DNA from 4 places in the Chryseobacterium sp. WG23 genome. Region 3 is predicted to be linked to each of the others. Evidence: riboswitches for the same ligand, from Rfam matches in the RefSeq annotation. Region 3 holds a riboswitch; each other region holds the start of a gene.
What was found. Region 3 has a riboswitch for cobalamin ahead of metE (5-methyltetrahydropteroyltriglutamate--homocysteine S-methyltransferase). Riboswitches for the same ligand answer to the same signal wherever they lie in the genome.
Positions count from the first base shown of each region.

Region 1: another riboswitch for cobalamin. It lies ahead of MP477_RS21650 (acyl-CoA thioesterase); the one in region 3 lies ahead of metE (5-methyltetrahydropteroyltriglutamate--homocysteine S-methyltransferase).
Region 2: another riboswitch for cobalamin. It lies ahead of MP477_RS16075 (TonB-dependent siderophore receptor); the one in region 3 lies ahead of metE (5-methyltetrahydropteroyltriglutamate--homocysteine S-methyltransferase).
Region 4: another riboswitch for cobalamin. It lies ahead of MP477_RS11060 (T9SS type A sorting domain-containing protein); the one in region 3 lies ahead of metE (5-methyltetrahydropteroyltriglutamate--homocysteine S-methyltransferase).

Region 1 covers NZ_JALCZE010000017.1:58,117-65,913, forward strand. Annotated here, with positions in the region: gene MP477_RS21630 (PspC domain-containing protein) at 1-1,258, opposite strand, end outside; gene MP477_RS21635 (PadR family transcriptional regulator) at 1,269-1,598, opposite strand; gene MP477_RS21640 (hypothetical protein) at 1,987-2,682, shown strand; gene MP477_RS21645 (HD family hydrolase) at 2,691-3,281, shown strand; gene MP477_RS21650 (acyl-CoA thioesterase) at 3,341-3,724, opposite strand; cobalamin riboswitch at 3,839-4,020, opposite strand; gene MP477_RS21655 (hypothetical protein) at 4,054-4,851, opposite strand; gene MP477_RS21660 (ATP-binding cassette domain-containing protein) at 4,884-5,546, opposite strand; gene MP477_RS21665 (DNA mismatch repair protein MutS) at 6,122-7,797, opposite strand, start outside.
Region 2 covers NZ_JALCZE010000010.1:103,208-111,004, reverse strand. Annotated here, with positions in the region: gene MP477_RS16085 (cell surface protein) at 1-972, opposite strand, end outside; gene MP477_RS16080 (YncE family protein) at 988-2,124, opposite strand; gene MP477_RS16075 (TonB-dependent siderophore receptor) at 2,121-4,172, opposite strand; cobalamin riboswitch at 4,283-4,468, opposite strand; gene MP477_RS16070 (transporter) at 4,672-5,622, opposite strand; gene MP477_RS16065 (cytochrome-c peroxidase) at 5,634-6,683, opposite strand; gene MP477_RS16060 (MbnP family protein) at 6,676-7,503, opposite strand; gene MP477_RS16055 (hypothetical protein) at 7,708-7,797, opposite strand, start outside.
Region 3 covers NZ_JALCZE010000001.1:193,081-200,877, forward strand. Annotated here, with positions in the region: gene MP477_RS00880 (GNAT family N-acetyltransferase) at 1-372, shown strand, start outside; gene MP477_RS00885 (hypothetical protein) at 670-1,158, shown strand; gene MP477_RS00890 (Lrp/AsnC family transcriptional regulator) at 1,316-1,777, opposite strand; cobalamin riboswitch at 1,977-2,161, shown strand; gene metE (5-methyltetrahydropteroyltriglutamate--homocysteine S-methyltransferase) at 2,337-4,637, shown strand; gene MP477_RS00900 (Fur family transcriptional regulator) at 4,696-5,085, opposite strand; gene MP477_RS00905 (MerC domain-containing protein) at 5,174-5,512, shown strand; gene MP477_RS00910 (GTP-binding protein) at 5,516-6,718, shown strand; gene MP477_RS00915 (alkaline phosphatase) at 6,796-7,797, shown strand, end outside.
Region 4 covers NZ_JALCZE010000006.1:157,208-165,004, forward strand. Annotated here, with positions in the region: gene MP477_RS11045 (T9SS type A sorting domain-containing protein) at 1-1,371, shown strand, start outside; gene dnaG (DNA primase) at 1,534-3,519, shown strand; gene clpP (ATP-dependent Clp endopeptidase proteolytic subunit ClpP) at 3,632-4,318, shown strand; gene MP477_RS11060 (T9SS type A sorting domain-containing protein) at 4,407-5,480, opposite strand; cobalamin riboswitch at 5,582-5,773, opposite strand; gene MP477_RS11065 (esterase-like activity of phytase family protein) at 6,032-7,294, shown strand; gene MP477_RS11070 (aspartyl protease family protein) at 7,417-7,797, opposite strand, start outside.

The sequences.
Region 1 (7,797 bases), on a different contig from region 3:
TTCCTTCTTTTTTAATGATCAGATAAGGGGTTTTGATATCCGGTTTTCTCGTTACGTCTACAGAAATATAATCTTCTTCATAAACGAATCTCTTATCAGAATAAATATCATCATCATAAGCTTTGAAGTTTTGTGGGATGCTTACCTGTTTTACATCTAGATAAACGGTGTCAGAATTGGTATTGATAGCTACATTTTCTGTGTCTTCTTTGCTGCCTCTGTAGATCAGGTTTTTCTTTGCCATACTTAATCCAAAGTAAGTTCCTAATCCGATTAACAGAAGAAATAGTCCACCTATTACCCATCCGATATTTCTCAGCTTAGTTTTTGGAGAGAATATTTTAATGCTTAATAAGCTAAAGATAATAGCCGGGATTAAGCTTCCGATAACCATTATAGCTGCCAATACCTTATCAAGGCCGTTATCATCCATATAGAATCTGATCTGATTGGCACCAGGGAAATCTGTATCCATTCCAAAAAGGCCAAAGACTACAAATACTCCAATAATACTTCCTACAGCCATCAGCACAAAGATTCCGCCCACTATATATTTAAAAATATTCCAGACTCCGCTTCCTGCGTTGTTGATATAAGGTTTGTTTTCGTTATATATTTCTCCGACTCTCTGAGTAGATTCATTAGCAAACTGTACTAATTTATTAGACTCATTCTTAAGATTGTCGAAGTTCATAGGCTTTCCCTGCATTTTCAGGAAATCTGCTGCTGTTTCAGCTTTTGGAAGAACGATCCAAAGGATAACATATAAAAGTCCGATCAATGAGGAAGAAATAGCTGCGGTAAAAATTCCTAAGACGAAAATTCCTAACCAGATGGCTCTCATAGCCGTAATATCCATCCCTACATATTGTGCTAAACCTGCACAAACTCCTGCAACCTTTTGCTTCTCAGGATCACGGAACAATTGCTTTTTATCCGTATAATTGGAACCTGAGTAGTTATTTTTATTTGTTGTTTTTTCAGAAAAATAAGCCTCTTCCTGTTCTTCTATTTTTTCCGGAGTTCCGATCTGTGCGATTACTTTTTCTACATCAATATCATTAATCACTTCACGTTTTCCCAGAGAATCTCTGAAGATCTCTACCATTCTTATTTCTATGTCGTGCATTACCTCATCTACTTCAGAAGCATCCAGTGAGCTTCTAAGAGCGTTCAGGTAATCGCTGAGCTTTATATATGCGTGTTCTTCTATGGTAAAAGAAAAACCTGCGAGTCCTATTGAGAGTGTCTTGTTCATAGCTTTGTTTTTAATGTTGTTGAGTGATTTGGCTTACTGACGCTGTCAGTTCATTCCAGGTGTTTTGAAGTTCATTCAGGAAAAGCTTTCCTTTTTCAGTGATCTGATAATATTTTCTGGGTGGCCCTCCTGTAGATTCTTCCCATCTGTAAGAGAGAAACTCTCCATTTTTAAGCCTTGTCAGAAGTGGGTAGAGGGTTCCTTCCACAACATCCAGTTTTCCTTTTTTCAGTTCATCTATCAGATCAGAAACATACATTTCGCGATGATTGATGAGACTTAGAATACAGAATTCCAGAATTCCTTTTCGCATTTGCGCTTTGGTATTTTCGGTATTCATCTTTGATAAGTTTTTGTTAATTGGTTATATTTTAGAATATTGCTCCTAGCTAGATGAGCTTATTCCGATTTTACATTACAAAGATATGTAATTAAAATGGTAATATGCAATACAAAGTAGTGGAATTTTTAAAATAATACAGTTAAATAATTGATAATCAGAATTATAATTTTTGTTTATCGATTTGTTAAAAAAGGAATGAGACCAGAATAGTCCCGAAAATGGTAAATAATGAAGATAGGCTGAAAAGAAATGGAGGTGTTCTATAGCAAATCTTGAATAAAATTCATTCTTTATCTACGGCCAAGAGATTTTGAAATCGGCGTTATGATTTGTATTTTTGTTGTAATAATTTATAAAAAAACACCTAAATCTATTTGCTATTACTATGAAAATTTTGAATTATTACAGAAGTTTATCTGCATGTATTCTGCTAGGCCCTTTATGTTTTGGACAATATCAGTTTGAAGTTAAAGAAGCATCCAAGAACTATAATAATGCTATTATTACTATTGAAAATTGCTTTGATGAGCAGTGTAAAGACAGGGGAACAATAGAACTCTATGATAATAAGAACACCAAAGTTCAGACTTTTACTTCCGAAGATCTGGTATTTTATTTAAACAAAGGTCAAAAATTGGTACCCGGAAAAATGATTCAGCTGACCCATGAGGAAAGTCCTTTTATTATTGATGATTTTAACTTTGACGGAACGGAAGATATAGCTATTAGAAACGGAAATAAAGGAAATTACAGCAGTGCATCCTATGATGTCTATGTATTTAACAGTACCAGAATGGCATTTGTGAAAAGTGAGGAGCTTACGGAAATTGGCTCCAATTATTTTGGATTATTCGGTGTAGATGCCAAGCGTAAGCGCCTTGTTGCCACAGGAAAATCCGGATGTTGCATGATTTTTACTACAGAATATCAAGTAATTCCTAACAAAGGATTAGAAAAGGTATTGGAGAGGGAAGAAGATATGACCAATGAAGACCGTGTAAAAGTGATTACCAGGGAAAAAATAAATAACAAATGGGTTACCAGAACCAAGGTATATCCGGCAGGGCAATATAATAGATAAATAATACAATGAAAATTCAGAAAGAAATCGATTTTATCCTGGCAGTAGATGCTTTGAAAAACGTACAAAGAAGAAATTATAATGCAGATGATTCAAGAAGGGAAAATACTGCAGAACACTCGTGGCAGATTGTTATTCTTGCACAGATTTTATATCCTTATGCAAAAAACCGTGCTGACATTGACCTCCTGAGAGTTATCAGAATGCTTTCCATTCACGACTTGGTTGAAATTGAGGCTGGCGATACTTTTCTTTTTGATGAAAAAGCGATGGTTGGCAAGTTTGAAAGGGAAAAAGTTTCTGCTCAAAAGATCTTTGGAATTTTAGACGAGCCGTTACGTTCGGAGTTTTTCAATTTATGGCTGGAATTTGAAGAAGAAATAACGCCAGATGCTATTTTTGCGTGTGCTATTGACAGAATTATTCCTTTTATCCTCAATTCACATACCTCAGGAAAAAGCTGGACAGAAGCCGGAGTTACGGAAAAACAAATTAGAAGCATGCTTGAAAATGCCATCTGCAGAGCTTCTGATGAGATGGGGGAAGCTTTTGAATTATTGCTGACCAGAAGTCTGGAAACCGGAAAAGTGATCAAATAAAAGCTTAGTTTTTACTATAAATAGTTTCGGGCGGCCTTTGGCCGCCCGAAACTTTATAATTATAGGATTTGGATTGGCTTTTTGAATTCATCAATGGCTACAAAAGTAAAGTCGCCAATGATTGCTTTTTCTCTTTCGTAAGAATACATCTGTTCCGTGTAGATCTCTACATTGACCTTCATACTGGTTTTTCCAACGTAGGAAACTTTCCCAATCAGTTCAACAATAGTTCCTGCGGGGATAGGTTTTTTAAAATCAATTTTATCACTGCTTACGGTTACCACTCTTTTTCTTGCAAATCGGGTAGCAGTAATGAAGGCTACTTCATCCATCAGCTGCATAGCCGTACCTCCAAAAAGTGTATCATAATGATTCGTTGTATTAGGGAAAACCGCTTTAAATATTCTGGTTTCAGATGCTTCAATTCTTTCTTCTGTAGTCATATTTCATTATTAATTAAAACGAAATGAAATACTATTAAAACAACAGAATAATAACAGGAATCCAAGAAATCCCTGAAAAAATCCATCAGATCAATAAACTTCATATCGCGAAAGTTTTTTGTTTAAGAAAAAGGCAGGTCTCCTGACTTGTAACATCTTTTATCCCCTTCCCATGCCCCGCACAGTGGATCTTAATAAAAGACTTCAGTTACTTACAGTTGCGCGACAGTTCGTGATTTTCACACGATTCCCTTTTTAATCTGCTGTTAGGCAGAACCTATTTCCATGATGAATAAGCGTTAAACTTTTTCGGGGCAAAAATAATGAATTTATTCCGGATTATGGTAAATAATCTGACTGATCACTCTTCCTTTTTTAATGGTCCAAAGACTTGTATATCTGTATTCTCCTGAACCATTGATCATATAAAGAAAGATATTGTCGTTATCTAAAGAGGTTACCGCCACATTATTGAAATCCATGGTGGGCTGAAACATGTTTTTGATAGCTTCCCTTACAAAAACAGAACCTCTTCCAGGCTGCTGAACCCTGATTGATTTAATTTCGGTCATGCCTTCAGGGAGATCATTGCCTATTCCCCATGGCTTTACTTTATCGATAGTAAGGAGTTTTCCATCAGCATCTTTCTCCTTTTTACGGTATCCGGCATTGGATGGGTAAATATCAATAACTACTTTACTCCTTTGAGCTGTGGGGATTTTAGGGTCAGAATTATCGGTGAAAATAAGCGACTTTCCATTCTTGGATTTGGAAGGTGTATACTGGGGAAGCTGGTCAATATAAGCAATACGATCTTTATTTACCATTCCTTCCTTATCAAGAGTTTCATACCTTACAAAAGGCTTTTCCTCGTCCTGTTTTTCAGGATATTTGATCCAGATCCATTCCGTTTCTCCCGGCGCCGGCTTTACATAAACAAAAACATCCCCTTTACGCATACGGATCTTATCTACAATCTTCCTGTAATTATCCTTATGTACGCGTACATTGGCATATCCTTCTTCAGCTTTTACCACTCCAAAAGGAACCTTATTCTGGCCTTTAACCAATGCTAAAGAGAAAATACTAAATGCAGATAGATAGAATGCTTTGTTTACTGAAATCATTATAACAAATTTTTGATCCCCAAATATATAAATTAAATGCTTTTCGGAAGATAATTATACTGTTGCAGTTCTTTTAAATCTTGTATTTTCTTTAAATGAGAGTCTGAAAGAAGATATACATTATCTGAAATATCTAATACATCCACATAATGATGATCTGAAATAATGAAACCTTTATTCTCAGATTGGATCTGGAGAATCATTTTAAGCTTATCAATAGCTTTTGGAGAAAGATTGTGAAACGGTTCATCCAGCAGTACAAAGTCTGCTTTAGAATGGATAATCAATAAAGCTTCAATAAGCCTCAGTTCTCCTCCTGAAAGATTTTTAGGTTTTTCATTGAGAAAGGGACTGATCAATTCTGAAGTAAGAAGATGATCGGTATCTTTCTTGTCACAGAAAAGAGGAATCAAATGTTTAATCTTGTTATTTTTAGGTAAAAATGAATGTTGAGGAAGATAAGAGATTATACTTTTCCTGTCTGACAGTTTTTTTAAAACTTTACCTTGACATCGTATAAACTGGGAGTCGCTGCTGATCACTCCAAAGATGATTTTTAATAACGTTGATTTTCCAGATCCGTTTCTCCCCAAAAGTCCTATAATCTGGCCCTTCTCACATCCAAGATAAATATCCTGTAGGATTTTCTTGTCTTTAAAAGATTTTGTGACACTGTCAATATGAAGCTTATTCATAAGAACTGAGTGATGAATTTTATAATTAAACTTATTAAAACTGTTGTGATCCAAAGAAATGACCTTGAAAACCCAAAATTAGCATAAAAGTAATATTCATTCTTAAACCTTAGTTCATAAATAAAATAATGAAGAACAGGTAAAATTAAAAGAAAACTGAGCCCGAATGCTTTAGAACTGAATGGTAATAGTAAAGACAAGACTAAAGAAAATAATATGGTAGCGGGTATTATTTTTTTGTAAAAAATCCAGAGAACAGATAAACTTTTAGTCATATCTCAAATATATCATTTCTGGTTAAAAAGAAGAAGGAGAAAATTGATAATTATAAATGAACTTTCATTACCCTTCAAAAAGAATTTAAAGATAAAAAGAGTATTTTTAATAACACCCTTTTTATCAGATATGTAATTTAAGAGCTGGAATTATTTTTAGCGGCCCATAAATAGTCTCCGGATTATTTTTCAGGAAAATAAGAAATAAAGTACAAAAAGAAAGAGAGCATCTCATGATGCTCTCCATTAGTTATTTTAGATTAATTTTCAAATTCTCAAATTAACGCATTCTCCAATTGATTAAATTCTTTCAAGTTCCTCCGCATCAATAGTCGTTTTGAAAGTTCCGTAATTGACAATTACTTTGTTTCGGGATATTTTCTCAATCGTCCCTACACTGGTACTTCCTGTGATGCGGACACGTTGTCCTACTTTCATCCAAACAGCACGGTCACTTTTACGTTTTTCCTCCAGTTTTTCATTGGTTTCAGCAATTTTTTCAATCACATCTTCCTTTTTAAGCTGTTGGGTAATCTTCCTCTTAACCACCTGAAGACGTTTTGATTCATCTTTATCAGCGCCTATTTTTCTGAACTTTTCCTGTTCCAGAAGCTTTACAAAATCCTTTACAACATCTTTCCTTGATTTTCCTTTTGTATAGCTGTCTATGAACGCCTCAATTTTGTTTCCAAACTGAAGTTTACGGTGTTCCTCTTCATAGAGTTTCTGGAAATTAAAGAGCTTTTGCTGAAGCTGTTCATTCAGTTTCTGAAGATTATCACGCTTATCTTCTACAGATTCTTTTCTTTCAGCAAGGTCAGATTTCAGCTTTTCAACCTCAAACTTTTCCTGCTGCAGCTTCACAATGGTCTTATCAAGATTCACAATATCATGTTCCACTTTTTTCTTTGCAGAATGAATAATGAATCTTGGAATTCTATTCTTCTCAGCAACTTCGAATGTGAATGAACTTCCCGCTTGTCCCACTTCCAATTTATACATGGGTTCAAGGGTTTCTTCATTAAACAGCATAGCTGCATTTTCAGCATTGGGAAGTTGTTCTATCACCAGCTTAATGTTGGTATAGTGTGTGGTAATGATTGCAAAACTTTTCTTGTCGTAGAAATACTCCATAAAACTTTCTGCCAAAGCACCTCCCAGTTCCGGATCAGAACCTGTTCCGAACTCATCAATCAGTAAAAGAGTATTCGCATCAGCCTCACGGATGATCCCGGACATTTTCTTAAGTCTTGATGAATAGGTGGACAGATGGTTTTCAATAGATTGGTTATCACCGATATCAGTCATCATTTTCTCAAAGAAAAACATTTCAGACTTCGGATGAACAGGAACCAGAATACCACTCTGAATCATCAGCTGTAATAATCCAACTGTTTTTAACGTAATTGATTTTCCACCGGCATTCGGGCCGGAAATACAGATAATTCTGTTGTGTTCCGTTAAAGCCAAGGTTTGAGGATAGATTGTTTTGTTTTCTACCTTATTTCTTAACCATAATAACGGATGGAAGGCATCCCTCAGCTTTAAGGTTTTATGGCGGTTTATTTTCGGTAATACCCCGTTAATTAAATCTGCAAACTTAGCTTTAGCTCTTGTAAGGTCAAGATCAAAAATATAGATCTGATATCTCCACAGCTGAGGCTGAAACTCTGCCAGCTCACCAGTAAGTTTTCTCAGAACCCTGTCTATTTCTTTTTTCTCTTCCTCTTCACTTTCACGAAGCTTGAAGTAATGCTTTACAACACTGTCCGGCTGGATATAAGTAATGGAACCTGTTTTTGAAATCCCTAATGTTCTGCCCGGAATTCTTTTTTTGAAACCCGATTTTACGGCAAGAACCCTTTGGTCATCAATAATAGTCTCCCGGATATCATCCAAAAAATCACTTTGTCCATAGGTGGTAAGCGCACGGTTGAAATTTTCCTGAATGGCTTTCTTAGCATGCTGGATCTCTG
Region 2 (7,797 bases), on a different contig from region 3:
GTACGATCCTGTTCCGCTTTGATCATAATAATTGTCTTTAAGCTTAGTCCCTGTAAAACTGTAAGAAGCATCGGAAAACCATAAAGGATAATAGCTTTGTAAATGGAACATATTCTTTGTTTTAAATCCATTGTTTCCCAGATTATCCTGCCACTTGATGTATTCTGTGTCAACCTGCCAGCCTAAACTTCCAGGAACAGGAGGTTTATTCTCATCGGGCTTGAAATAAGTTATGCTATAATCTTTTACGGTTGTATTTTTAAAATGCTCACTTCCTGCAATTTCGTACCATTCATTATCATCAGGCTTTCCGTTTTTGTTTCTATCGTAGGCCACGACAATAATTCCCGGTTCACAGGATCCTGAACGGGGGTCAGCAGCTGCATTTCCAAAGAAGGCATTTCCAAGGATTTTAAAATCTCTTCCATTCAGGTTGGGAATCGTATGATCAAATCCAAAAACGACATAGCCTCCGAAGCCCCCAAGACTTATTTCCTGAAAACTGGAACCTATCAAAGATTCTCTTGCTTTCTGAAGCATATTTTCAGCAGTATTTCCCGGTTCATATTCGGGAATCTTATTCATAAACTGTCCGGGAGCCGGGCGATACTCGAAAACCTTAGCAATATACTTGCTGTAGGTAGCCGCTTCTTTTTCCACTATTATTTTAGACTGATACGTATGAATATTGCCATTACTTTCTATCTTAAGTGTCAATGGATAAGTGGCTACTACCGGACTGATAAATTCAAGTTCTGAACTTTGAGAAACAATGGAGTCTTTCACACTCCAGGTAAAGTTTCCCGAAATATTGGTGGGAATGCTCAGAACTTCAAAACGTTCGATAGTATAAGAGTCATCCAACCCGTTAAATACAAAATTATCCTCATCATCATGCTTACAGGCTGTCATTCCTACGAGAAGAAATGATAAAAAAACTGTTTTTAAATAGGTGAAAGTTTTGATCTTCATGTTTATCAGTTTTAATTATTTATATAGAAAAGTAAAATGGGCAGGGATATTTCCTCCCTCGGTTTTCCATTTGAAATGGCCGTTTTTATCGAAACAGTACACGAAGCCCATTGCAACATAGTTCCGGGCATCAGTAATATAAACATCCTCTGTAATTGGGTTCACAGCAATTCCATAAGGGGTTTTTATGACACTTTCATATTCCTTATCAAAAATCCTGTTAGAAATAATCTGTTCTGTTTTTACATCAATAATTCCGAATGTTTTTTTGGAGGTATGGGTATTGTAATTGAATTCATTTCCATAGAAATAAAGCTTGTCATTCACAATCGTCATCTCGCTTACCGCCATATGAAAGTCTTTTTTTATCGTCCCTGTTGCAGCGTCAATCAGATATAAACTGGAGGGTACTGAATAATAATCTCCCCGGGAGCTTACATACAGGTCACCATAACTGTCTTTTTTAAGCCGGTGAAGATTAATGGCAACATCTATTTTCCTGCTTTCTGTAAAACTATTTAAATCGATTACAGAAACTGTTCTGTCGTAATTCGGAGCCATATACCCTCCGGAATTGGCTACAAAAAGCTGATCCCCAACAATTTCTATTTCCTCAGGCTGATATCCCACTGCGGCCTGGCGTTGTATAGCCAGAGAAGCTGTATCTATTTCCACTATTTTACCTTTGGGTGCATTAGGATTGATATCTACAGGGCCTGCATAACTGCTGGCATAGCCCTTTCCGTTTTTAAATGTTAAATATCTGCAGTTCTGTAAGGGGATGGACGTTATACGTTTGGCTGTTTTAGCATCCAGTACTTCAATTTTATTGGAAACATTGACCACGATATACAGTTTGCTTCCGTAAATTTTAATATCATTTCCTACATCCCCCAATTCTTTGATTACATTAGGGTTCACTTCTGCATAAATATTCCGATAGTAAGTTCCTTTGGTATAGTCGAAAAAGTCAAGGGTACATTTATTGCTTCCCATATTCCCTTCATTTAATAGATAAAAGCCTTTAATAGCAGTATTCTCAGGTGCTGCCAACCCTTCCACCACTTCCTGACGGACGATAATATCATCGGTACGGCAGGCCACAAAAAAAACCAATATGAAGAGTAGGAGACAAAAGTTTAGTTTTCTCATAAGGTGAAGTTTAGACTAATTTTAAAATTTCTTCCCGGCATGGGATAGTTTCTGACCACGTCATAATATTGATTGAAAATATTATTCATTTCAAGGCTTAGCTTAAACTGATGTCCTGAGTAGTCAAATCTTTTCTGAACAGATAAATCATGGGTATACCAGGGCTGGACAAAATTATACTGAATATTATCCTGTTGCCCATCGTAACGTTCTCCAACATAGATCACGCTGTAGTTGAAATTCCAGTCACGGTAGTCTGCCATCAGTGTAAAAGATCCACTATGCCAGGGCGTGTAGGGGATCTGCTTTTTATAAAAGGTATCGCCCGGGGTGATATCATCTCCCGGATTACTGATATCTTTCGCACTTTGATAGGTATAAGAGAGTAATGGTTTGATTTTTACGTTGCCCCACATCATTTCTGCCTGAACATTTACATCTGCTCCTATGATATCAACCAACCCAAGATTCATCATCATCCAGCGGAACATATTTCCTGTGGGTGCCGCAACTATCTTATCTTTTACCCGGTTGTAATAGCCATCTACCTTCGCATAAAAAGCTTTAAAAACAGGATGATTATATTTTTTCTGATAGGTAAATCCTACATCATACTGTGTAGTAAACTCCGGTTTCAGAAAAGTATTTCCAATATTGGTATAATAAAGATCATTGAAGGTGGGGAGTCTGAAAATCTTTTTATAGAAAGCCCTAAAAGTAAGCTCCGGAACAGTAGCCGGCTGGTAGCTCATAAAAACAGCAGGAGTCCATTCACTTCTGTCCTCAGGTCTTTTATTCCGTTCTACTTCTTCAAAAGTAAAAGTACCCAGCAAACTTCCTAAAACTTTAAACCTGTTCCATTGATAGGTAGTAGCCAAAGCCACCAATGTGGTATAGCGGGTAGGATAAGAAAATTGATACAGGTCTGCATCCAGATTATTGTACTGGAAATCCCCGCTCAAACTAATATCCCAATTGGAACTCACTGTATATAAATTGGAAGAAGATATATACAGCTCCCTTTGAATGTAGGTATTATCTGAATATTTAACTAACTGAGACTGTACCGTATCCAGAAAACGGGTATAATCGTAAGCAAATTTTGCTTTAAGCTGAGTTTCGAATTTAGGGAATAACTTTTTCCTCAGATTGGCCTGTACAAAATAGTTCTCATCAAACATCCTTGCCCCTCTCCCATCAAAACGGCTGTTAACAACAGGAGCAGGAATACCCCGATTTGAAATATACCCATATCCACGGATATTCCAGCTTCCGTTATTTAAAGTTCCATTCAAGGAGGTTTCAAAACGTTTTGCTTTAATATCAGAGTCTCTTCTTTTAGCAATCGTATCATACGCCTGCTCTCCATTAGGATATTTTTTCTCGTAACGGTATTTGTAAATACCATCACTTTGCAGAAATTCGGCACTGAAACTGGCAGAAGTTCTCTGTGATATTTTTTGTTCCAAACGGAAAGAGGGGTTGAATAAATCAATGGATGCACTTTTTGCCCTCAAAACAAGATTTGTTTTTCTTGTTCCGGTAAATACCGGTGTTTTGGGCTGCAAATAAATAGAACCTGATGATCCGAAATCTTTTGCCGGCTGAAAGATCTCACTTTTCTGACCGTTGTATAATGATATTTCTTCCAGATCATCCAAAGAATATCTTCCCAGATCCACAAGGCCGTTCTGCGCATTTCCCAGCTGAATTCCGTCATAAAAAACTCCTACGTGCTGGCTTCCCATACTTCGGATATTAATGGTCTTTAAGCCTCCAATTCCACCGTAGTCTTTGATCTGAACACCGGAAAAATACCGTAAGGCATCTGCAACAGAGTGGCTGTTCAGTCTTTCAAGCTCTTCTCCCTGCAATATCTGAGCAGGAACGATTTCTTTAAAGCTCTTTTTGTAAATATTGACAGCCTTAATAGCTTCTTCCTTTAAGGTGTCTTTTTTCTTTGTTTGAGAAAACAAGAATTGTGATGTTAACACCAATGTTGTGAAAACAACTTTATGAAATTGAGATGTAGTCAGTTTTGCCACCATTAGCTCATTTATGAATAATGATGACGCTAATGGATGTAAGAAAGCAACGACAAAGCACAGTGGTCGCTGCACAAAATCATTGTTGTCCTAAAGCTTTATTCCACGAAAGCGTCAAACGTTTATGGTCTGGCAGGTCTTCTGACTTACTCCATTTTTGAAATCCTTCCCATTAAAAAACAGTGGATATAATCTTCAAAAATTTTGGTGTGGAGCTTACAGCAGCGGGTCTGTTCCGGATTCTCACCGGATTCCCTTTTAAAAGCTTTTTACAGCTTACCAAATTTCGGCAAAGATAGAAAATAATTAATATATATTCACAAATAACAAAATGATTTACAATATTATAAAAGCATGTGTACCAAAGGTAAATTTTGAATAGAAAAATACTAAAGTACAATAGAATTCGTGTAAAAATTACAGGTATGATTTTAAACGCAAAGTTTAAATATCTCCCATCTGAATAAGTATGATAAACATTAAACTTTGCGTTAAGGATCAACTATATCCCAATATTCAGGAAAATACTGAACCTTGATTTTGCTTCTATATCTCCTCCTGCAAGATGGGTATAAACAGGAAGCATAACTTCACTTCCAAGACTGAACTTTTTATAGGAAGCCTCAAAGCCCAACTTTCCATATAATGCACTTCCGGCAGTATTAGGCAGCGCTTCATCAAACTGTTTATTCTGAGCATACACTTCTCCCTGAACCCCTGTCTTTAAAGAAAATATAGATTTTTCATTTCCCGCAACCTGATAAAAGCCTGTTGCTGCATAATTCCATTGGTTTCCAAAGCGGTACTTCTTTTTATTTTCTGTTTTAATGGTATAATCTGTATTAAGCAATACCGCAATTTTATTCTTCTGAAATTTATAATTCAAAGCTGCTTGATAATCCCAGCTTCCTGTTCCCAGCTGAAAACTCGGATTAACTCCTGAAATTCCTTTTTCATCAAACTTACCCAAAGGAATTTTTACGCCCAATCCACCGTTCAGCTGATGGAAATTATCTTTCGAACGCATCAGTTGATAAATTCCCATAACATTTAGGTCACCGATCCCATTGATCCTGATATCGCCCTGCATTGTTTTCTTTTCGTGAAAATGAAATGGAAGGCTTGCATAAACACTGAGTTTCTTTGTCAACGGAATTTTTCCCCAAAGCTGTATGGTATTAAAATACTGATCCTGCGTCAGATCTTTTACAAATAAATTTTCCTTTGCTTTATAATGCTGGGCAAAATACTTGATCCCGATAAACTGAGGATTTAGTAATGACTCAAAACCGGATGACCCGTTTCCCGCCGCACAGCCACAGGCATCACAATCATCAAAATCAAAATCAATTGTATTAAAACTCTTTTGGGGAATATAAGCGCTGTCTTTGATTATCTTCGCCTGAATCACAGTACCTATGATCAAGCTTACAATTAAAATTATCTTCTTCATGTCAATTTAAATTATTCTGCAAATTTTGGATTGGATATAAAATTTTTGTCCGATAGTGTTTTCAGAAAGGCGATGATGAATTGTTTTTCCTGTGTATTCATTGCAATTCCGATGTGGTTATTCTGTTTCAGCCGTGGATCGAGATTAGGATGATTTTCTACCCCATCGGTATAAAAATTAAGCACGGCATCTAACGTATAAAATCTTCCGTCATGCATATAAGGAGCTGTATATTCTACATTCCTCAAGCTGGGTACACGAAACTTCATCCAGTCAATCTGATCAAGTGTCACACGATAACGCCCCGCATCTTTAAATTGGGTATTATAATACATCCCTGTATTCCGGAAACTTTCATCAGTAAACAGTTCCCCACTATGACAGGAAGCGCACTTCTGATTAAATACGGCCATTCCCTGCGATTCTGCGGATGTAAAAACCTCCTTTCCCTGTCTAAATCTGTCGTATTTGGAATCAGCAGAGATCATTGATACCATAAACTGGGATAATGCTTTTAAAACCCTTTCTCCGGTAATATTTTCATCTCCATACACTGCGCTGAAAAGCCTTTTATACTTCGGATCATCTTTTATTTTCGAAATAGCTTCCGGCATAGAACTGTCCATCTCATTCACATCTGTTATCGGAATAATAGGCTGTTCATTTAAATTATGAATCACGCCGTCCCACATATATCTTTTCAGGAATGCCATATTCTGAATGGGCGGAGCATTTCTGATTCCTATCCTGTCATCCACACCATGGCTTACCGTATGACCGTGATGGGTAAAAGCATTTTCCTGAATATGGCAAAAACCACATGAAATTGTATTGTTACGGGAAAGTCTTCCTTCATAAAATAGTTTCCTTCCCAACTCTACTCCATTTTTTGTTACCGGATTGGCCGATTGATCAAAACTCATCTCAGGAAAATAAGAAGGAAACTGAAGACGATAGGCTTCATCTTTCTCCAATGGCTGAATCACCTCATCAGAACAGGAAATAACGCTCATCAGTAAGATCACCAGAAATAATACTGTCTTTAAAAAAAAATTAATCATTGTGAACGTGGTCTACTTTAAACATTTTTGTAAGGTTGTTGGTAACATCTGCCAGATGCTGGCTTGAACCCATCATCATATCATTAGCTGTAGTAAGCATAAGCTGCTTATCACCGCTCAAAAACTGATTCAGATCTGCCAGAATATGGACAGATGGCCTGATCTGAGCTGTAACCCTGGCCGTAGTCGGTAAATTCAGTGTAATTTCCCTGTAAAGATCAGGAGTATTATTAGCTGTTACATTTCCCATGTTCCCTGTATGGTTCATAAATTCAGTAGTGGGAGATCCCGTTCCGTACTTCCCTTCCAGTTTTACAAAAACGTAGCCTGCTGCCCAAGACCAGGACATTCCCTTCTGCTTAGCCTTAGTCCAGAACTCAGCCTGTCCGTCCTGTCCGAGTAAATATGCTTTCTGGCTGATTCCCAAACCGAATTTTATTTTTTTATAATTGTTTTTGGGTATGCCTTCTAGATTCAGATAGACAATTCCGGCTACAGCATCAGCCTGATCTATGATAAATGCTCCTTTGTCAGGATTATTTTCATTGTATTTGAACTCGTTTCCGCTTTCATCAATCAATGCAATATTACTGACTACATATTTCAATGTAGAAAAATTATGTTTTTGCCCTTGTAAGGAAGTTTGTGTCGTCTGGTTTAAAACAATATCTCCTAAGTTATTGAAACCGTTTTCAAATTTTATCTGAAGATTTCCGGGTGTTGTATCCTGTGGATTATCGTCATCCCTGTTACTACAAGCGGAAAAAGAAAATAGAGTTAAGGCAATAAAGAGTAATGATAAAAATTTATAAATTTTCATTGTTAATTTTTTTAGTTGAATACAATTTTTGAATGTGCTGTTTTGAATGTGAAAACATTCTTTTTTACCGCAAAAGGCACAAAGCTTCCTACACTTAAGTTCTTTAAGTGATATGTTTTGCGCATAGTAAGGGCACTTAAGTTTTTGAAAATCTTTTGATTTTCAACTTATCTGGGCTTTTGTGGCTCAATAATGATGTATAACTTAAAAAACCGGAGGTTTGAAAATAGGATTCAGAAACAGAAAAGAATAGGCTGCTTCATAGATAAACTGACCATTGGAAAAAGGAATTTT
Region 3 (7,797 bases):
AAAGAAAACCGCCATTGGAAAATTATAGTAGACGGACAGATTGCCTGTGTCTGGAGCATCACATTTAATGATCCTCAGGTTTGGGAAGAAAGAAATGCAGATCCTGCCATTTATATTCACAGGATTGCTACCCATCCAAATTTCAGAGGACAGAAATTTGTGGAACAGATTGTTGAATGGTCGGCACAATTCGCAAAAGAAAGTGGGAAAAAATATGTAAGAATGGATACCACAGCAGGAAACCAAAGACTGGCTGATTATTATATACAATGCGGATTTACCCAATTAGGCGCTAAAAAAATAGCTGATACCGAAGGGCTTCCTGCCCATTATCATAATGCCACCATGGTCCTCTTCCAGTTGGAAGCTTGAGAAGCTTAGGCCTTTTTTATTGACAGACAGGTTTAACATCGTTTAATAAGGTAACTAAGGTTTTTCCGGGTTCCTCAATGGGGATCAGAAGGGCAGAATTTCAGACTATATTCTTTTTTTAAACAGAGCTTTTACACTTTTATGTTGCTTTCAGAATTATTTAAGTGTCTGTACTTACATTCTTATTAAAATTCTTAAAAATCCACTTTAAATTCGAATAAATTCCTTCAAAACAACAGTTCATTAGCATTAAATTTAAAAGAGCTATCTTTACAATAACCAAACAAAATTATTAATATGTCATTTGTAACCCCAGAAGGAGCAAGGAAAGCTCAGCTGTCTGTAACAGAAAGAGCACCCGTTGCTCATGCCGTTCTGTCAGGCGCAGAAAATATCTCAAAGTATAATACCGGCGTATGTCATGATGTAGTAGCTTATGCTTTATACATGCGAGGTGCCCGGATAAGCCCGAATCAGCTTGCTGAATCAGCAGGACAAAAATGGCTGACTGTATTCAGATATCCGGAAGGAGAAAAGTGGGATGGATACGCTCCCATACCGGCAGGAAAAGCAATCGGCTTCTACAGACTTATCGACAAAACATGGTTTCATTCAGCAATTACTACAGGAAATGGTAACGAAATCCGATCTGTAAACGGATTCTCATTAGGATCAGCATGGTCTGTTCCCGTAGATATGGACTGGGTTTTCTTAGGTAAAAGAAATTCAGACGGAACCTTTAATTATGACGGCACTAAAATAGAAGTGTACATTTCACCTTTATAAGGAGCCTAGACAGAAACAATTTTAATAAACTGTTTCTGTCTTATTTTTATTTCTTTTTCTCCTGAAACAACAGGAATTCACCCATTTATTCCTTTATTTTCTCCAAATACCTGTTACCCGCTAAAAACGATTGTACTCAAAATTGTACTCAAAAATATCAGATTGTTAAGCCATGGGTATTTTTTACTTCTGCCATTACAAACGTACTGTGCGTACTTCCGATAGAATCTACAGAACCCAGTGTATTGAATACAAAATCCTGATAATGTTTCATATCCCGGACCTGAACTTTCAGCAGGAAATCAAAATCTCCGGAAATATTATAACATTCTGCCACTTCTTCTATTTCCAGAATTTCATTAACGAAATCATAGCCTACAGAACGGTCATGAATTTTCAGCTTGATCTGGCAGAAAACGGTAAAACCCCGGTTAAGTTTATCCGGATCAAGAACCGCAGCATATTTTTTCACATAGCCTTCCTGTTCCAGACGTTTCACCCTTTCAAAAACAGGAGAAGGGGAAAGATTAATTTCTTTGGCAAGCTCCTTAACGGTAAGTTTTGCATTTTTCTGAAGCAGTCTCAGCAGCTGTATATCTTTGGTATCAAGATGTTCCACAGGATATTATTCTTTTTAGTATTAATTTTATTCAAAATTACAGAATTATATTCTTTTAAAATAAAATCATACAGATTTATTTACTTTATTTAAAACTAATTATTATTCGTTTATTCTGTATTTGTAAATTTACACAAAATTAAAATCTTTTATTAGCACAGATAGAAAATGTAATTGATAAGAATAGTTCTTTACAGATACTTCATCAAACAGGAGAGGTTTTACGTAAGGTAAATTAATAGGGAATCGTGTGCAAATCACGAGCTGTCGCGCAACTGTAAGTAACATACCAAAGGGTTCTGTCCTTGTGATCCACTGCCTAAGCGGGAAGGACGACAGAAACTGTTACAAGTCAGGAGACCTGCCTTTACTGAATTGACAATGCTTTCGCGGTCTGAAGCTTTGGGTCATACAGATGATATACTTTTTAGTACGTTTTTCCAAGAGTAAAACGGAACTGTCAGGTATGCATTATTTCCCAAAAAAATCTTACCGGCAAAAGCATTACGAAGCATTCAAAGAGCTTTTAAAAATAAGTTTAATTAAAAGTTTAAAAAAAATGCAAACGCACATTCTTGGCTATCCGCGAATTGGTAGCAAAAGAGAACTCAAAAAAGCCTGCGAGCAATATTGGTCAGGCAAAATCCTTTTGGAAGAACTTCTTACTACAGGAAGGAATATCTGCAATCACAATTGGAATATTCAGAAGGAGGCAGGGATAGACCTTATTCCATGTAATGATTTTTCCTATTATGATCAGGTACTGGATATGAGCTTAATTGTAGGTGCTATTCCGGTACGTTATCATGAAGTAGCCCTTAAAAAAAATAATTCAGAGCTGGATCTGTACTTTGCGATGGCCAGAGGATACCAGAAAGACGGGCTGGATATCACGGCCATGGAAATGACAAAATGGTTTGATACCAATTATCATTATATTGTTCCTGAATTTTATAAAAATCAGCAGTTTACACTGACTTCCGACAAAATATTCAACGAGTTTGCGGGAGCTAAACAAGCAGGAATTAATGCCAAGCCGGTACTCATCGGACTTGTTTCTTATCTTCTTTTAGGAAAGGAAAAAGAAGAGGGATTTGATAAACTGGATCTTGCCAAAAACCTTCTTCCGGTATACACTGAAATCTTAACAAAACTTCAGGATCAGGGTGCTCAATGGATTCAGTTTGATGAGCCGTTTTTAACTTTAGATATAACAGAGAAAGCAAAAGAAACCTACCAGTACGTTTACCGGGAACTTAGAAAACAATTCCCACTGCTAAAATTCATCGTTGCGACCTATTTCGATGGATTGAAAGACAATGCATCTCTTGCTGTGTCACTTCCTGCAGACGTTCTGCATATAGACCTGGTGAGAAATCCTGAGCAGCTGGCAGATATTTTACATGCTGTTCCTGAAAACCTAAGCCTGTCATTAGGAGTAGTAGACGGAAGAAATATCTGGAAAAATGAGTATGAAAAATCTTTGGCTTTCATTAAAAAAGCTATTGAAAAACTCGGTACAGAAAGAATTTTTGTGGCTCCGTCATGTTCATTGCTTCATTCACCTTGTGATCTGGATTTTGAAACGGCCCTTCAGCCTGAAATCAAAAACTGGCTGTCTTTTGCAAAACAAAAAGTGAAAGAAGTCGTAAGTCTTAAAGCTCTTGCTTCAGGAACTGAGGACGAAAGTATCCTTGCAGATTTTGAAGACAATAAAAAGGCTGTGGCCGGCAGAAAAACATCTTCTCTTATCCATAATGATAAAGTGAAACAAAGAGTAGCTGCCATTACTGAAGAAGATGCTCAGCGAAAGAACTCATTTAGAATCCGTAAAGAAAGGCAGCAGGAATCATTACAGCTTCCGCTATTCCCAACCACAACCATAGGCTCATTCCCGCAAACTACAGAAGTAAGAAGCTGGAGAGCCCAGTTTAAGAAAGGAGATCTTAGTGCAGAACAATACGATGCTTTATTGAAAGAGGAAACTCAGAGAACCATTCGCTGGCAGGAAGAAATAGGAATTGATGTGCTTGTTCACGGAGAATTTGAACGTAATGACATGGTTGAATACTTCGGGGAAAAGCTTGAAGGATTTATTTTTACTAAAAACGGCTGGGTACAGAGCTATGGAAGCCGCTGCGTAAAACCACCGGTTATTTTCGGGGATATTTCCCGCCCTGATCCAATGACTGTATACTGGTCTCAATATGCACAATCCCAAACCAATAAATGGGTAAAAGGAATGCTGACCGGTCCTGTTACCATATTACAATGGTCTTTTGTACGGGATGATCAGCCCCGTTCAGAAACCTGTAAGCAGATTGCTTTGGCCATCCGTGATGAAGTAGTGGATCTTGAAAAAGCAGGAATCCGAATCATCCAGATTGATGAACCTGCTATAAGAGAAGGTCTTCCATTGAGAAAAGCAGAATGGCAAAACTACCTGAAATGGGCCGTAGAAGCCTTCAGAATCTCAGCAAGTGGAGTAGACGATGCTACCCAGATCCATACCCATATGTGCTATTCTGAATTTAATGATATTATTAAAAATATTGCCGATATGGATGCAGATGTCATTACAATAGAATGTTCGAGATCCCAAATGGAACTTTTAAATGCTTTTGCAGACTTTAAATATCCAAACGAAATAGGTCCCGGAGTTTATGATATCCACTCTCCAAGAGTACCTTCTAAAGAAGAAATGATTGAACTTTTAAGAAAAGCTCAAAATGTAATTCCAGCCACCCAGTTATGGGTAAACCCTGACTGTGGCCTCAAAACAAGGCATTGGGAAGAAACTGAAAAAGCTTTAATTGCAATGGTAGCCGCTGCTAAAGAAGCTTCAGCAGCCTATGCATAATCATTGCTTGTTCCAATATCATCATGAAAAAGCATCTCCAGGGATGCTTTTTCCTTGTTTAAGCATGCGCACATCTCGGACAGATTCCGCTGATGATAAAGTTATACTCCTGAGCTATAAAATTCTCGGGTAAACTAATTTCGGGTATTGCATTTTCAATACAGGTAACAGAATGGCATTCTTTACAATTGAAATGAACGTGGTTATGAAAATGCTGTTCGTGAGTACATTTTCCACTACACTTTGCAAAATTAACGACCCCATCAATATTGACTATCTTGTGAATAGCACCTTCGTTTTCAAGCCTTTCCAAAACCCTGTAAATGGTAACCCTGTTACACAAGTCTCCTAATTTCTTCTGAATATCAGAATGGGTAAGAGCCACCTCAGAATCGTTGATAAGGTTCAGAATCTCAGTTTTGGCATGGGTATTTCTAACTTGTCTCATATTTTTAATGCAACAAAGTTGCGTTATTTGAAATTTTGTATTTACTTTGCAACAAAGTTACAATAACAAATTTAAATCAATCCTTTTTATGAAGTCAAAAATTCTTGATGCAGTAGGAATCTCAGCCGCCGTTTTATGTTTGATTCATTGCATAGTTTTCCCTTTACTGATGATCATCCCTTTGGGAATATCCCATAATCCTTATATTGATCTGGCTTTTCTTATCATTGGAACCCTCGTAGTTTTCAGAATAACGGCAAAAATAGCCAACCGCCGGCTCAAGTTTCTGTTCTGGATCTCTATTATTCTGATCGCCATTTCTGTACTGGCTGATTTTATATTTGAAGTTCATATTCCTCTTATTTATGTGGGAGCAGCAGGCTTAATTACAGGACATATTATCAATTTTAAAAATCATAAACATTAATACATGACAAAGAAACTTCCTGTAACTGTACTGAGTGGCTTTCTGGGAGCCGGGAAAACAACTTTACTGAATCATATTCTGCACAATAAACAGGGTTTAAAAGTAGCCGTTATTGTGAACGATATGAGTGAAGTGAATATTGATGCGCATTTTATCGGGAATCAGAATACACTTTCGAGAACGGAAGAAAAGCTTGTAGAAATGAGTAACGGATGCATTTGCTGTACACTCAGGGAAGATCTGATGATTGAAGTGGAGCGTTTAGCGCATGAAAAACGTTTTGATTACCTGCTGATCGAAAGTACAGGAATTAGTGAGCCTATCCCCGTTGCCCAAACATTTACCTATATGGATGAAGAAAGTGGCATAGACCTTTCCAGATTCAGCTATGTAGACACTATGGTGACCATAGTGGACAGCTTCAATTTTATGAAAGACTTTTCAACGAATGAATTACTGATGGACAGAGACCTTACAGATATGGAAGGGGATCGAAGAACCATCGTTAACCTTCTTACGGACCAGATTGAATTTGCCAATGTCATTGTCTTAAATAAAACAGACCTTATCGATTCCGAAACTCTTGGATTTTTAAAAGCAGCTATAGCTAAACTGAATCCTGAAGCCCGCATCATTCATTCAGAATTTGGAGTGGTTAATCCTCAGCATATTTTAAATACCCACCTCTTTGATTTTGATACCGCACAGTCTTCAGCCGGCTGGCAAAAAGAACTTCAGTCTGATCATCATAATCCGGAAACAGAGGAATACGGTATAAGCTCGCTAGTTTTCAGGAATCAGAGGCCATTTCATCCTGAAAGGTTATGGAACTACCTTAATGAAAGGTATCCTGAAGGTATTTTAAGAGCTAAAGGGCTTTTCTGGCTAGCTTCAAGACCGGATGATGCATTAAACTTCTCCCAGGCAGGAGGTTCATTCCGTTTAGAAAAAGCAGGAGTCTGGTGGTCCAGTATGCCCATGAATCAAAGACTACACTATAATTCATTTACAGAAAATCAGGAATTTATTGAAAGCAGATGGGATAAAAACTGGGGCGACAGAATCAATGAGCTTGTTTTTATAGGTCAGGATATAAACAAAGACCAAATGATACAGGATCTCCAAGACTGTCTTATTAATGATAAAGAAGAAGAATTATTAAGTCAAAAACAAAACTTCCGGGATCCGTTTCCTAGGAATATTTAAAATTAACTTTTAATTAATGCAACAAAGTATCAATAATATCATAAATAGAATACCTTTCAGCATTATTTTTACAGCATATGGACAGACGTAAATTTCTAAAAGGATCAGCATTACTATCAGGTCTCTTTACAATATCTCCGCTTGAACTTTGGAGTTCCCAAAGAAGTACTGAGCAAGTCCATTCCGGAAGTGCAAAGAACATCATATTTATGGTAAGCGACGGGATGAGTCTTGGAACACTTTCAATGGCCGACCTGTATTCCCGGAATATTTTGGGAAAGGGAAGTAATTGGCTTAATCTGTATCATGATCAAAAAGTTTCACGGGCATTGATGGATACGGCTTCAGCCAGTTCTATTGTCACAGATTCAGCTGCTGCAAGCTCAGCTTTCGGGGGTGGAATCCGAGTAAAGAACGGGGTTTTGAACATAGGACCTAATGGTGAAAAGCATCTTCCTATATGGCAAAAATTTAAAAAAGCAGGAAAAAAAGCAGGCTGCGTCACCACGGTAACGATTACCCATGCTACACCTGCAGGATTCTGTGTGAATTCTGCCCAACGAAATGCAGAACCTCAAATCGCTGAAATGTATGCCGAGCTGGAGTTAGATGTCCTGATGGGTGGTGGCGATGAGTTTTTTAATCCGGAAAAACGGGAAGATAAAAAAGACCTCTATGCTGTTTATCGGAAAAAGGGATACCAGGTGCTTAAAGAGCGTAATCATCTGAAAAACATTAAAAAAGGAGAAAAGATAATAGGAATATTCAGTACAGGAGCATTACCTTACAGTATTGACAAAGCCAGTCTTCCTGATTTCAAAAATACACCTACACTGGCTGATATGGCAAAGACCGCTATTGATCAGATGAAAGATCATCCGGGAGGTTTCGTACTTCAGGTGGAAGGAGGAAAAGTAGACTGGTCTGCTCATGCCAATGATGTAGCCGCATTAATTCATGATCAGCTTGCGTTTGATGAAGCCATAAAAACGGTGATGGACTTTGCAGAAAAAGACGGAAATACGCTGGTCATCATTACTACAGATCATGGAAATGCCAATCCCGGAACGATTTACGGA
Region 4 (7,797 bases), on a different contig from region 3:
CCTCACAGAGGGACTCAGATTGCAGATTTTGCGAATTATCCGATGTGGGCCTGGATAACCGGTGCATTACAGTTGGGAACGGGATCACAACTGTCCACTACTTCCTACTGTGATACTTATTTCAGACCTTATATGGATAATCACCCGCTTAATCAACCTAAGAAACATTATAGTTTGGGAGCCTGGGGATATACCAGAGTAACAGGACTGCTTTCTCCTGCAATTATTCCGGCGGGAACTGCGATTGCTGCATTAGGAGGAGGAAAAAATGATGGGGTTACTCCATTTTACAGCTCCACAAGACCGGGTTCCAAGCAATTGATGACGGACACTGACCCCCGAGGATATATTAACCATATAGATATAATGGAAGGTGTTTATGTTTGGGATAACGCTATAAAACCGGTTTTGGACGGACAAATTGTCAATAATGGCTTGGCGAATAAGATGTCACAGCCGGAAAGTTCTGAATTTAAAGTGATAAGCAATTATCAATTGATTTCAAGTAATGATATGGAAAGCTTACAGCTAGGCAAAAATGCCAATAATGTCCGTTTTGAAGTTATTACCAAAGATGTCAATGCTTCTGTAGATATTTTAGATCCTGCTACAGGAAAGATGTTGAGTCAAATTAAAAATAATACGATTCCGGATAAGAGTGGGGGGGCTGAAAGTCGGTTATTATCATCAGGCTTCAATTTGAGAAATAAAGAACTTAAATTAAGCAGTAATTCTAAATTTGTGGCTGTGGTTGAAGATGGAATTGACAGTCCGATGGAATATAGAATTAAAAAAGATAATGAGAAAACTTATCTGGAGGTAACTTTCCCTAACCTTAGTTCTGAAGAGCTTCAAAAAGTTTCACTTCAAAATGAAACCTATTGGATATCGGATTTAAAAGGAAAGAATACCGGACCGAAAGAAAAGGCAGTGAATGTGAAATTTGAACTTCGTAACAACAGACTTGTAGCAGATGTAAGCCGTGAACAAAATGGGATCTATTCTATAAAACTGGCTGCTAGTCTGGGGAATGGCATCAGAAGAAATATTATAAATGGTTTTGTGGTTTCAAATAACAAAGATGTTACTCAATCTGAGGCCGTAAATGTTCAAAAGAGTACTCAATTTAATATTGGAGATAACCCTGTTAATGATAATACAAAACTAATAAGTAATGGTGCGCTTACAGGAGAAGTAAGTGTTAAGATTTATAATTATTCCTCTAAATTATTGAATCAATATACTGTAAAAGTAAATGGTGAAAATAGCTTAGACTTTGGTAAGCATGCTAAAGATCTGGAAAAAGGCACTTATATTGTTTATGTAGAATATGGCAGTATAAAAGAGAGTATGAAATTCATAAAAAGATAATTTTGTTTACAAATACTTTTAAACCGGGAAGCTCCCGGTTTTTTTATTGAAGTATGTGCAGCAGGGGTTTAGAAGGTTTTATGATAAGAAATTATGCCTCGGAAAACTTTTGCAGGGCTTTCTTTTTTTGTTGGAGGAAAAGAAATATCATATTTTTACATCATGATTTCTAAGCAGACGATAGATAAAATATTCTCCACAATCAGGGTAGAAGAGATTGTGGGTGAATATGTGCAGTTGAAAAGAGCGGGGTCTAACTTTAAAGGGCTCAGCCCATTCCATGAGGAAAAATCTCCAAGTTTTGTAGTTTCACCAAGTAAACAGATCTGGAAGGACTTCTCAACAGGTAAAGGAGGAACAGCTATCTCTTTCCTGATGGAAATTGAAAATTTTACCTATCCTGAAGCACTTCGCCATGCAGCCAAGAAGTACGGAATTGAAATTGAAGAAGATCTCCGTGAAATTTCCGAAGAAGCCAAGAATGCCCAGACAGAGAAAGATCTTCTGTATAAAATCCACGAAGTTGCCAATAATTATTTTCAGGAAATTCTTTGGGATGCTGAAGATGGAAGAAGTATCGGACTGGCTTATTTTAAAGAGCGTGAGCTTAAAGATGATATCATCAAGAAATTCCAGCTGGGATATTCTCCTGAAAAGAAAAATGCTTTTACAGCGTATGCAGAGGAGAAAGGGTATTCTAAAGAAATTCTGGAGAAATCGGGGCTTTCCATTTTCCCTGAAAATGCTCCCGCAGGAATAGACCGATTTCGGGAAAGGGTTATTTTTCCGATTCACAGTTTTTCAGGAAGGGTTTTAGGTTTTGGAGCCAGAATCCTTAAAAATAATGTCAAAACAGCCAAATATCTCAATTCCCCGGAAACAGAGATCTACCATAAATCTAATGTCCTTTATGGATTAAACCAGAGCAAACAGGCCATTTCGAGAAAGAATACCTGTCTTTTGGTGGAAGGGTATATGGATGTGATTTCACTTCATATGTCCGGGATTGAAAACGTAGTGGCAAGTTCCGGAACTTCCCTAACTACAGAACAGATCAAACTGATCAAAAGACTTACGGAAAATGTAACCATTCTTTTTGATGGTGATAACGCAGGAATTAAAGCCAGTTTCCGAAGTATTGATATGCTTTTGACCGAAGGAATGAATATCCGTGTGTTGCTTTTCCCGGATGGAGATGATCCCGATTCTTTTGCCCGAAAACATCCACAGGACTACGTTGAAAAATACATCGAAAATGAAGCGATGGATTTTATCGATTTTAAGGCTGAGATCCTGTTAAAAGATGCCGGTACCGATCCTATCAAAAAAGCGGAGGCTATACGGAATATTGTAAAGTCGGTTTCCTTCGTTCAGAATGCACTGAAAAGGGAAGTATACCTTAAAGAAGTATCCAATAAATTTGGTCTTTCGGAGCAGAGTCTTTTCAATGAGCTTGATGTTCAGAAACAGATTACACAGAATCAGACCCACCATGTTCAGCAACAGCAGAAAGAAACGGCTGTTCCAAAGATGGAGATCGTCCCTTTGGATAAGGAGAAAGAAGATCCCTTTCTGTATGATGTTCTGTTTATGGAGAACAAACTGGTGGACCATATGCTGATGTTTGGAGATATTGTTCTGAAAAGAACTACTGATAATAATGAAGAATATCAGATCACTGTCATTGAAGAAATCCTTCATCATTTTGAAGAAGAACAATATACATTTTTAGTAAAAGAAAACGAAATTATCATTAATCAGGTAAAAGAAGGAATTCAAAAGGAAGAGCTCAGAAGTGGAAACTTTTTTGTATCTTTTATGGACGAAGACATTACCACAAAGGTTGTTGACGCGTTGATTCCTCTCGATGATCTGGAAAACTGGGCATCAAGGAATATTTATCCTCCCAATTATGGTGATAAAGTGGCAGATCAGGTAAGAGGTGATGTATTGTTGCATAAATACAGATATATTGATTATCTGATAAAAGAAACGGCAAAAGAATTAGACCGCTACAGTAATAATGATGAGACCAAATACTATGATCTGATCAAAAAAATTACCCTGTTGAAACAGGCTTCCATACGGTTGAGCGCTATTATTGAGTATTCACCGATTAAAGGGATCTATGGCGGCAGAAACAGATAGTTTATGGACAGATATATTCCTGTTCTGTGACAAAAAGTCTCATAAAATTTTAGGAATAAATATTGTAATTTAAACTTCGAGAATATTTGTTAAAATAATACATAATATAAATATGGACATTAAAAAGGACTTCAGAGATTTCTCTGTAAAACATTTAGGAAACAACGGTTTGGTTACCGATCAGTATATGGGAATGTATGGCCCAACGAATCTTACACCGTACATCATGGAAGAAAGAAGATTAAACGTTGCTCAGATGGACGTTTTCTCCCGTTTGATGATGGACAGGATTATTTTCCTGGGAACAGGAATTGACGATCAGGTAGCTAATATTGTTACGGCTCAGCTTTTATTCTTAGAAAGTGCTGATCCGTCAAAAGATATTCAGATCTACATCAACTCTCCGGGAGGTAGTGTTTATGCCGGATTAGGAATTTATGACACTATGCAGATCATTAAACCGGATGTAGCAACAATCTGTACAGGTATGGCTGCTTCAATGGGAGCTGTATTATTAGTGGCAGGAGAAAAAGGAAAACGTTCTGCTCTTAAACATTCAAGAGTAATGATTCACCAGCCTTCAGGAGGTGCACAAGGGGTTGCTTCTGATATGGAAATCAACTTAAGAGAGATGTTGAAATTAAAGCAGGAGCTTTATGAGATCATCGGACATCACTCAGGACAAACTTATGAGTGGGTTGAAAAATCTTCTGACAGAGACTACTGGATGACTTCTGAAGAAGCTAAAGGCTACGGAATGGTAGATGAGGTTTTACAGAGATCAACAGAGAAAAAATAATCGATGCTGGAAATCGGAAAAAACGCACCAATACGGTGCGTTTTTTTGTTTTATCATTGTATGAAAAAAGCATTTCACATAGGATGTTCTACTTCTTGATGATCTTATGGATGGTTGAAGTATCTGCTGTCTTTATCTCAACAAAATAAACACCTGAATTCAAAGAATGAATATCAATTTTTGTGGCTTGGGAAGTGATTACTTTTTGGCCTAAAGAAGAGTAGATATTTATTTCTTTATATTTTTCAATGGATTCGATCTGGATAAAATCATTTGCAGGATTAGGATGAATACTGAATTTTTTCTTTGTGACAGAAGAAACTCCCAGCATAGAATCGGCTGCTTCCGTAGGGGTAAATGGTCTTCTCTGTCCGAAACTTATACCCATCCAGTCATTGTTGGCTAACTGAATCTGGGAAAGGTCAGACTTCTTTTGCCAGCTTGAGAGGTCTTTTCCTTTATATAATTTCCAGCTGTCTGCCACTGTGGCGTTTCCTGTAAAATTATTCAATGAAAGAGCAGAAATCTGGCTGTTTGATGAGGTGAAATTAAAATAAGAGGCTTGAGACCGGATCAGCTGTAAGGCCTGCTCGGCTGTGATGCTTCCGTTATATTTAATTCCAAACACAAAAGAATCTGCATTTCCGTTTGACTGATTGGTTCCAAAATCAACCACTACCAGGCTTTTATTACTTCCTGTTCCTATCCAGTTGGTAATCTGAGAGGGAACATACCATTGTGAGCTGTATGCCGCAACAGGTGTAGAAGGCGGAGTGTCAGCATCATCAATTCCATAAGTAATTCCGTACCATTTTCCATCAGTCAGAGGTGTATAACCCGGGCCGTTGTTCCATGTCATATTTCCTGCGCTGGCTCCGGACCATGGGATCCAGCTGTCATCAATATCCGGCGTATGATGATTATAATGAAAGCTTTGAAGAAAACCTGAAGGAATATCAATCTCCATTTGAGGTTCTGCAGCTACAATAGCGTTGATCATGTCTTCCATCAGTAAACCATCCGCATCAAAACGGTACCCCCATGCATAAGAAGCAAGAGAATTATTATCGTTAAAATCTGCAATGAAATAGGCTTTCTTTGAACCTGTTCCTACCCAAAACTTAATGTCGTTCTCTGTAAATTGGGCAGACAAAAACTGCATAAAAAGCAGTAAGAAAAAAAAATAGATTTTTCTCATGATATAATTAAATTAAAGTTTTATTCCCGAAACTTACTTAAGAAAAGTGACAATAATCACGATCCTGAAGTGACAATGGATAAGGCAGGTCTCCTGGCTTGCATCCTATAGCACACCTTCCCGGATCAGTATCCAGTGGTTGTATTTTGCTATAAGTAAAACAGCTTACAGTTGCGGGTACAGCTCAAGAATTAAATTTTATTCTCACTTGATTCCCTATTAATGAACAGTGTTCAACCTTAAAACGCCGCAAATATATCATATAAATTTTTGAGTCCTGTTTTGTGAATTATCTTTTAGTTTTTATATTTTCCCTGAAGCTGAATGGTTTTTAATGCTATGTTTTTTTGAATTGATAATCAAATTGAAGATGTTGTTAGGTTTTCGGATTTAAACCAAAAGTTTTACTGTTTATATTAAATTCATTTTCATGGCTCCATTGTTAAAATACAATTATCATTATATTCAAGATCAGTTTACAATCAATTTATATTTTCGCAGCCATAAAAGAGAATATGAAAAGACTGCTACTATCCGCATTTGTGTTAATGGCGCTGGCATCCTGTAAAGATGATGACATCACCAGTAACCAGGAGATTAATTATTCTAAGCTTCCGCAGGAATTTGCTTTTTCAAAATTGGCTACTATCAATGGAGTAGATGTGATCAACGGAGGATTTGGATCCGGAGCAGCGGCACATCCTACAAGAAAAGGAGAATTTTATGTCATTACAGACCGTGGTCCGAATACAGATTACTTAAGCGGTAAAAAATTTCTTGTCCCTAATTTTACCCCAACGATTATGCATTTTAAAATCAATGCAGAAGGTAATATCGAGGTCATTCAATATATTAAACTTAAAAACCCTTCAGGCCAGCCTATCACAGGACTTCCAAATCCTATAGGAATGGGAAGTACCGGTGAAGTAGCCTATGATGCTTCAGGAAATATGTTAGGAACAGATACATATGGTCTGGACAGTGAAAGTATTGTGGCAGCTCCGGATGGAACATTCTGGGTTTCTGATGAATATGGTCCGCATATCGTTCATTATAGTGCAGAAGGGGTAGAAATGGAAAGGATAAGCCCAATTGGAGTGAATACAGGAACAAGAAAACTTCCTGCAGTTTTAGCCAAAAGAAGGGCCAACAGAGGTATGGAAGGACTTTGTATCACTCCGGATGGAAGAACACTGGTAGGAACAATACAGTCGATGATGCTGGTTCCCACTAAAGCATTGGCAACCAATACTACATTAACAAGGATTGTAACATTCGATATTATTACAGGACAGACGAAACAGTATGTATACAAACAGGATGGCGGAGCTTCTGATTCGGTTTGTGATATTACAGCATTAAGTAATAATGAATTCCTGGTGATTGAAAGAGACGGAAATTTCGGAACACAGGGAGGAATAAAAAAAGTATACAGAATCAATATATCCGGAGCTACAGACGTTAATGGAACGGATCTGGCGGCTGTAGACGGAATGAAAATTAATAATAAAGCATTGGAACAGAGTACCTGGGATGAGATTGCAAATGCCGGAATAAAACCTGTTTCTAAAAAACTGGCGGTGGATCTCGTAGCAAAACTGGGCTATGAGCATGATAAGTTTGAAGGAATTGTTTATTTGGGAAATAATAAACTGGCCGTTTTTAATGATGATGATTTTGGAGTGGTAGATGATGGAAACGGAAATCCTAAAGCCAAAATTCTTCCTAAAACAGGAAAAGTAGACAAAGGAACGATGTATGTAGTCGATATTCAATAATTAGATTTTTTTAAAGAAAACGGCGGAATCGAAGATTCCGCCGTTTTCATGATCTCTGTATGAAGAATTCATCAATATGAAAATTACTGGCTTTTTAAGTGAAAAAGATATTATCTTTCTGTTTACTTTACCCAAACTTTACTGTTTTTAAAGTCAATTGTGAAAATATATTTACAAAGGGTTTCAAAATTGAGTACACCATCATAAATAATATCTCTTGTAAATGATCTTGAACTGAATGTTTTTTTGCCAATAATAAACTGATTTTCAACATTCATATCATCTTTATCCTTCGGCAGCTTCCAGCTTTTGGCTGTTTCTGTAGATAAAAGCAAGGGACCACTGTTTCCGGAATCAAAAAGAAACCAGTATGATTGATTGTCCCTTGGAATATTCAAAAAAATATTGAGTTCAGTAGCTTCCAGCCCATTGGCAAATCTGCTGGGAATAATACTTTTTCCTTGTATTGCTTTTTGTGATGAAGAATGATTCTCTATAATAAT